2 linked regions of the Paraflavitalea devenefica genome follow. The protein of the gene in region 2 interacts with the protein of the main gene of each other region in a pairwise test. Links are inferred from orthologs where the notes say so. Each region holds a gene or a part of one and is shown on either strand. Other genes may lie near its edges. The genes, in order: gyrA and gyrB.

Region 1 (3,521 bases), on a different replicon or contig from region 2:
AGGTTCTGAAAGAGTCTGGTTCTTTTCAACAGCCAGCACTCCATCAATCTCGGTTTTTGCCTCGGTCAGTTTCTTCTTTCCGAGCAGGTCTTTAGCCTTATCCAGTTTTTGGGCATACAGACCAGATCCTGTAGCGGCCAGCAATACGATCAGCAATACTTTTTTCATTGTTTGCTTTTATTAGTTTAAAGTGATAGTTGGTTTTTATGGGTTGTCAGTACTTTCCTCAGATGCGGTTTCTGTATCTCCGGTTGCCTGTTCATCGCTATTTAATCCGGCAGTACCGGCTTCAGCAGCGGGGACAATGGCTGTATTTTCGGCCGTTTCCTCATCATCCTCATCCAGTTTGGTAATAGCGGCGATCTCGTCCCCGTCATTCAGGCGGATCAGTTTTACGCCCTGGGTAGCCCTTCCCTGTTCACTAACCCCCTTGATCGGCATCCGGATGGTAACACCACTTTTACAGGTGATCATCAGGTCCTCTTTTTCCGTTACATCAAGTATGCCCACCAACGGACCGGTCTTATCAGTAACAGTGATGGTCTTTACACCTTTACCGCCACGGTTGGTGATCCGGTATTCATCTATCGCTGTACGTTTGCCGTACCCTTTTTCACTTACCACCAGTACTGTACGGGATTTGTCGTCCTTGCCGACACATATCATGCCAATCACTTCATCATTGGAATCTTCTATTTCAATACCGCCCACACCAATGGCGCCACGGCCGGTAGCCCTTACTTTTGCTTCCGGGAAACGGATGGCGCGGCCGCTTTTTACAGCCAGCATGATCTCGCAATTGCCATCTGTCATCTTTGCTTCCAGCAGTTCATCGCCATCCAGGATCGTGATGGCATTCACCCCTGTTTTACGGGGATTGCTGAAGTCTTCCAGTTCGGTCTTCTTCAAAACACCTTTCTTGGTGCAAAGTACAATATTGTGGCTCTTGACAAAGTCTTTGTCTTCGAGGTCTTTGACGTCAATGATGGCGCGCACCTTATCATCCGGCGGCAACTGGATCATGTTCTGGATAGCCCTTCCCTTGCTGGTTTTCTCTCCTTCGGGGATCTGGTATACATTGAGCCAGAAGCAGCGTCCCTTTTCCGTAAAGAACAGCATGGTATGGTGGGTGGAGGCCACGAACAGGTGTTCGATGTAATCCTCTTCCCGGGTACGGCCGCCGATCACACCACGGCCGCCTCTCTTCTGGGCGCGGTATTCTGTAGCGGAAGTACGTTTGATATAACCAAGGTGGGAAATGGTGATTACCACATCCTCTTCCTTGATGAGGTCTTTGATGCTTACTTCATCATCGAGGTAAGTGATCTCGGTCTTACGTGCATCGCCGAATTTATCTTTTATTTCCTGCAGCTCCTTTTTGATCACATCGTAACGCATGCCTTCATTGCCCAGCAGTTCCTGCAGGTAAGCGATGAGCTTCATCAGCTCTTCATATTCTTCCTTGATCTTCTCACGTTCCATGCCGGTTAAGCGTTGGAGACGTAATTCGAGGATGGCCTTGGCCTGGATCTCATCCAGTCCCCAGCCTGCATTCACGAGGTTGTCTTTGGCGATTTCCGGCGTAGCAGAGGCGCGGATCATGGCGATCACTTCATCGAGGTGATCCAGGGCGATGAGGTAGCCCTGCAGGATATGCGCTTTCTTTTGCGCTTCCCTCAGTTCAAATTCCGTACGGCGCACTACCACTTCATGGCGGAACTCCACAAACTCCGTGACCATATCGCGTATGCTCAGGATCTTGGGACGTCCCTTTACCAGCGCCACATTGTTGATGCCGTAAGAGGTTTGTAATTCGGTGTATTTATAAAGCTGGTTGATCACCACATTGGCGATGGCATCCCTTTTCAGGTCTACCACGATGCGGGTACCTTCTTTTTCGTTGGATTCATTGTTGACGTGGGCGATGCCTTCCACGATCTTTTCATTCACCAGTTGACCGATACGGTCGCATAAAGCATCCCGGTTTACCTGGTAAGGCACTTCGGTGATGATGATCTGCTCCCGGCCGCTGGGCTTGGAATCCAGCATTACCCGGCCACGCAATACTACCCGTCCGCGCCCACTGTACATACCGGCTTTCACGCCTTCCATACCGTAGATGATGCCACCGGTAGGGAAATCGGGCGCCTTCACATAGCTCATCATTTCTTCCACCGTGATATCGCGCTTGTCAATGTAAGCGATACAGCCGTCAATGACTTCAGAAAGGTTGTGCGGCATAATGTTGGTGGCCATACCGACCGCAATACCGCTGGAACCATTCAGCAACAGGTTGGGAATGCGGGAAGGCAATACGGTTGGCTCTTTCATCGAGTCGTCGAAGTTGAGCTGGAAATCCACTGTTTCCTTGTCAATATCTTCCAGCATGGCCTCTGCCATTTTTTCGAGACGAACTTCCGTATAACGCATGGCCGCCGGTCCATCGCCATCCTGGCTACCGAAGTTACCCTGACTGTCAACCAGGGTGTAGCGCATGCTCCAGTCCTGCGCCATACGCACCATGGCGTCGTATACCGAGCTATCACCATGCGGGTGGTATTTACCCAACACATCTCCTACAATACGGGCAGATTTCTTATACGGCTTGTTATAAGTAACTCCCATTTCATTCATCGCATACAGGATGCGCCGGTGAACCGGTTTTAATCCATCCCGCACATCGGGTAAGGCACGACCTACAATCACCGACATCGAATAGTCAATGTAGGCGGTTTTCATCTGCTCTTCAATGTTCACGGGTACGATCCGGTTCTGATCATTCGTTTCTAATGGTGTGAGATTCTCTTCCATAGCTGTATTTAGCTGATTTTATCCATTTTATGTCCGTCGGGATGACGGATCGCGATGGGTGGCAAATTTACCCTATTTACCCCGGAATACCCGTTATAAATCAGTGTTTTTTGACCTCACTTTTCCACGATTGTGGAGAAGAACAATGACCTGAATACGAAAGCCTTTGGGATCATTTCACGGGAACGATTTTTACCTTCCATTCCGGCCCGCTGCTGATATGAAAGGAATCGGCAAAACTCCGCATATTAAGTGCGAGGGAAAAGTTCATCAGGCTGTTCAGGTAAGCCAGGGGCTGCCCTTCCGGAACAGCGCCAAAAGTGCTGACCACCGGCACCGGCCGGTTGAATACAACGGAGTCCCGGAAAGTGATTATTGCCTGCACTTTTTTATCAGGTGAAAGCTGTAATTTATTGAATATCGAGTCGTTAATGTTCGTCCAAATATTCCCATATTGAATATCCAAAACAGGTATGTTTCCTGCCAGGGTATCCCCTTTCAGCACCGGTTTCTGGTAGGGAATCCTCACTACCGAGTCGCCCAACAGCGGGCCTACCTCTTCAAAACTGATGACGCCGGCGGCCAGGCGGGCGCCGGTATAGGCATAAACATCCCGCCCATGAAAGGTATAGGATTTCCGGGAGTCTTTTCTTCTATTTAATTCTTCATCAATTTCCCTTACGGATTCTATACCAATAGATTCTGCTATT
Region 2 (3,327 bases):
ACCCGCTGGGCAGCGGGGCAGGCTATGGTTCTTCTTTTCCGTTGAACCGTACCCGCACGACCCAACTACTGCAATTTGGCGCCCTGAATGCCAATTCGGTATATGCCCAGATGAGCCGGGGCAAAACAGAACGCGTTGTGGCCACCGGCATCAGTGCTGTAGCCGCCACCCTGAGCCGCCTGGCGATGGATTGCTGCCTGTACATTAACCAGAACTTCGGGTTCATTTCTTTCCCGCCGGAATTAACTACCGGCAGCAGCATTATGCCGCATAAGAAGAATCCGGATGTATTTGAGCTGATCCGCGCCAAATGCAACCGTATCCAGAGCACTCCCAATGAACTGACGCTGCTGGTGAACAACCTGCCTTCCGGCTATCACCGCGATCTGCAACTGACCAAGGAGATCCTGTTCCCGGCTATTGAAACCCTGAAGGATTGCCTGCAAATGACACGCCTCATGCTGTCGAACATGACGGTAACAGAAAACATCCTGGATGATGCGAAATACAAGTACCTGTTCAGCGTAGAGGCCGTGAATGAGTTGGTGAATAAAGGCATCCCTTTCCGCGATGCTTATAAACAGGTAGGCAATGATATTGAAAAAGGAACTTTCGCTTTCAATTATAAGCAACAACTGCACCATACCCATGAAGGAAGCATCGGCAACCTGTACAATGACTACATTGTGCAGGCCATGGATAAGGTGACCGGCAAGTTCTGACAAGAACAAAAGCTAAACGAAAAATCCCTCTCTGTCAATAGACCTGAGAGGGATTTGTATTTTGAGCCAGTGGTGCGAATACTTAGATATCCAGCTTGGCGTATTTCGCGTGGCTTTCGATGAATTCACGGCGTGGCGCTACTTCATCACCCATCAGCATACTGAAGATACGGTCAGCTTCTGCCGCACTTTCAATCGTTACCTGCTTCAGCGTACGGCTATTGGGATTCATGGTAGTATCCCATAACTGGGTAGCGTTCATTTCTCCCAAACCTTTGTATCGCTGAATGTTTACGCTGTCATCTTTACCGGCGCCGAATTTAGCTACCCATCCTTTACGCTGCTCCTCATTCCAGGCATAAGCCTGCTCTTTACCTTTTTTCACGAGGTATAATGGCGGCTGGGCAATGTATACATAACCCTGCTCCACCATGGGGGCCATATAGCGGTAAATAAAGGTCAGGATCAGCGTGGCAATATGGCTACCGTCTACGTCGGCATCGGTCATGATGATGAGCTTATGGTAACGCAGCTTTGCCAGGTTCAGCGCCTTCGGATCTTCCGGCGTACCTACTGTAACCCCCAGGGCGGTGTACATATTCCGGATTTCCTCATTCTCATAGATCTTATGCTCCATGGCCTTTTCTACGTTCAGGATCTTACCACGCAATGGCAGGATGGCCTGGAAGGAGCGGTCGCGGCCCTGCTTGGCAGTACCACCCGCCGAGTCTCCTTCGACGAGGAACAGCTCACAACGCTCCGGGTCACGGTCCGAACAGTCGGCCAGCTTACCGGGTAAGCCGCCGCCGCTCAATACGCTCTTCCTTTGTACCAGCTCACGGGCCTTACGGGCGGCTGCCCTTGCCTGTGCGGCCAGGATCACTTTGGAAATAATATTCTTGGCCTCTTTGGGATTCTCTTCGAGGTATTTTTCCAGCGCTTTGGATACGGTACTGTCTACCACACCCATTACATCGCTGTTACCGAGCTTGGTCTTAGTTTGGCCTTCAAATTGTGGTTCGGGTACTTTTACAGATATGATGGTGCTGAGACCTTCACGGAAGTCATCGCCTTCAATCTCTACCTTGGCCTTTTCAAAGAGGTTCTCACGGTCGCCGTATGATTTGAACATACGCGTCAGCGCCCGGCGGAAACCACTCACGTGGGTACCACCCTCGATGGTATTGATGTTATTAACGTAGGAATAGATATGTTCGTTGTAGCTGTCGTTGTAAGTAAGGGCTACTTCTACGGCTACATTGCTCTTTTCATCGCGACCTTCCACATAAATGACTTGCGGTATAAGATTGTTCCTGCCAGCATTCTTATCCAGCATCTCAACAAACTCCACGATACCGCCTTCGCTATAAAAAGTTTTTGTATAAGTAGCGTCGGCCTCATCCTTTTCACGAAGATCATTCAGCACGATCCGGATGCCTTTATTCAGGTAAGCCAGCTCACGTAAACGGCCTTCGAGGATGTCTTTCTTATAAACACTCACTGTAAAAATGCTCGTATCGGGCCAGAAGTGAACCTTTGTTCCTGTTTGATCAGAGATACCAATTTCCCTTACCGGATACTGGGGAACACCAATGCGGTACTCCTGCTCGAATATTTTACCCTCCCGTTGAACAGTTACCTGCAGGAGTGTACTCAGGGCGTTTACGCAACTCACACCCACACCGTGCAAACCGCCGGAAACCTTATAGGTATCTTTATCAAACTTACCACCGGCGTGTAACACTGTCATTACAATTTCCAGCGCACTTTTCTTTTCCTTTGTATTGATGCCGGTAGGGATACCACGACCATCATCTATTACAGAAATAGAGTTGTCTTCGTATATCGTAACAACAATATTTTTACAATATCCGGCAAGCGCCTCGTCGATCGAGTTGTCTACGACCTCATATACCAGGTGGTGAAGGCCCTTTTCGCCAACATCGCCAATATACATGGCAGGACGCTTACGTACCGCTTCCAAACCCTCCAGGACCTGTATACTATCTGCTCCATATCCATTGGTAGCGGGGGTAAGAATTTCATTGGTTTCTGTAGCCATAAATGCTTGTGAAAATGCTTGTGTGAGTTAAGAATGTTGATTCCCGCAAATGTACGAAAATTAAGGCTTTCGGCCGCTTTTGGAGGGGCATTTTATGCACCTTTTTTCACCGTTTAAACCCTTGTTTCTGAAGCCTTGAAATAACTATTTTAACACCTCTTTTCAACAAGGTTTCTTACCCTCTTTTAACCTTCGTAGTTTTACTGCACGATATTTGTTATGAAATAACCGCTACCCATTCAATAACTATGGATTCAAAAAACCTCTCCCAAATAACCTTTGATTTTTCCGAAGCTCAGGCACAGGAAAATGCCTCTGTAGGCATAAGGGTAAAGTCCCTGAAGCCGGTGGTTGAGCCGCCTAAGGAAGAGCCGCCTGCCGAAAAGGCCGTTACCACTACGGCTAAGCCGGTTGTCAAAAAATCTACGCGTGGCCGTAAATCCCTCAAAGCACTGGATGCAGAAGCCGACCTGGTCAATATTCCCGTGGACGAGGTACTCTTCCAACGGCAGTATTATGCCATTGGTGAAGTAGCCGAAATGT

Evidence for each region.
Region 1: the proteins of gyrB (region 2) and gyrA interact in binary tests that used the Escherichia coli proteins (3 or more experiments, as listed by UniProt). The link is inferred for Paraflavitalea devenefica from one-to-one orthologs.

The regions. Positions count from the first base shown.
Region 1 is NZ_JAARML010000005.1:491,921-495,441, forward strand. The notes cover bases 5-3,197. They hold gyrA (DNA gyrase subunit A), read right to left. Parts: upstream 2,812-3,197; coding sequence 205-2,811; downstream 5-204. Other genes in these bases: HB364_RS26735 (tetratricopeptide repeat protein), read right to left, coding at 5-168; HB364_RS26745 (SAM hydrolase/SAM-dependent halogenase family protein), read right to left, coding at 2,984-3,197. Outside these bases: more of HB364_RS26735, read right to left, coding at 1-4; more of HB364_RS26745, read right to left, coding at 3,198-3,521. UniProt on the Escherichia coli protein: A type II topoisomerase that negatively supercoils closed circular double-stranded (ds) DNA in an ATP-dependent manner to maintain chromosomes in an underwound state.
Region 2 is NZ_JAARML010000001.1:1,847,031-1,850,357, reverse strand. Bases 295-3,293 are described here. They hold gyrB (DNA topoisomerase (ATP-hydrolyzing) subunit B), read right to left. Parts: upstream 2,785-3,293; coding sequence 805-2,784; downstream 295-804. Other genes in these bases: HB364_RS32895 (MerR family transcriptional regulator), read left to right, coding at 3,033-3,293; argH (argininosuccinate lyase), read left to right, coding at 295-722. Outside these bases: more of argH, read left to right, coding at 1-294; more of HB364_RS32895, read left to right, coding at 3,294-3,327. UniProt on the Escherichia coli protein: DNA gyrase negatively supercoils closed circular double-stranded DNA in an ATP-dependent manner to maintain chromosomes in an underwound state.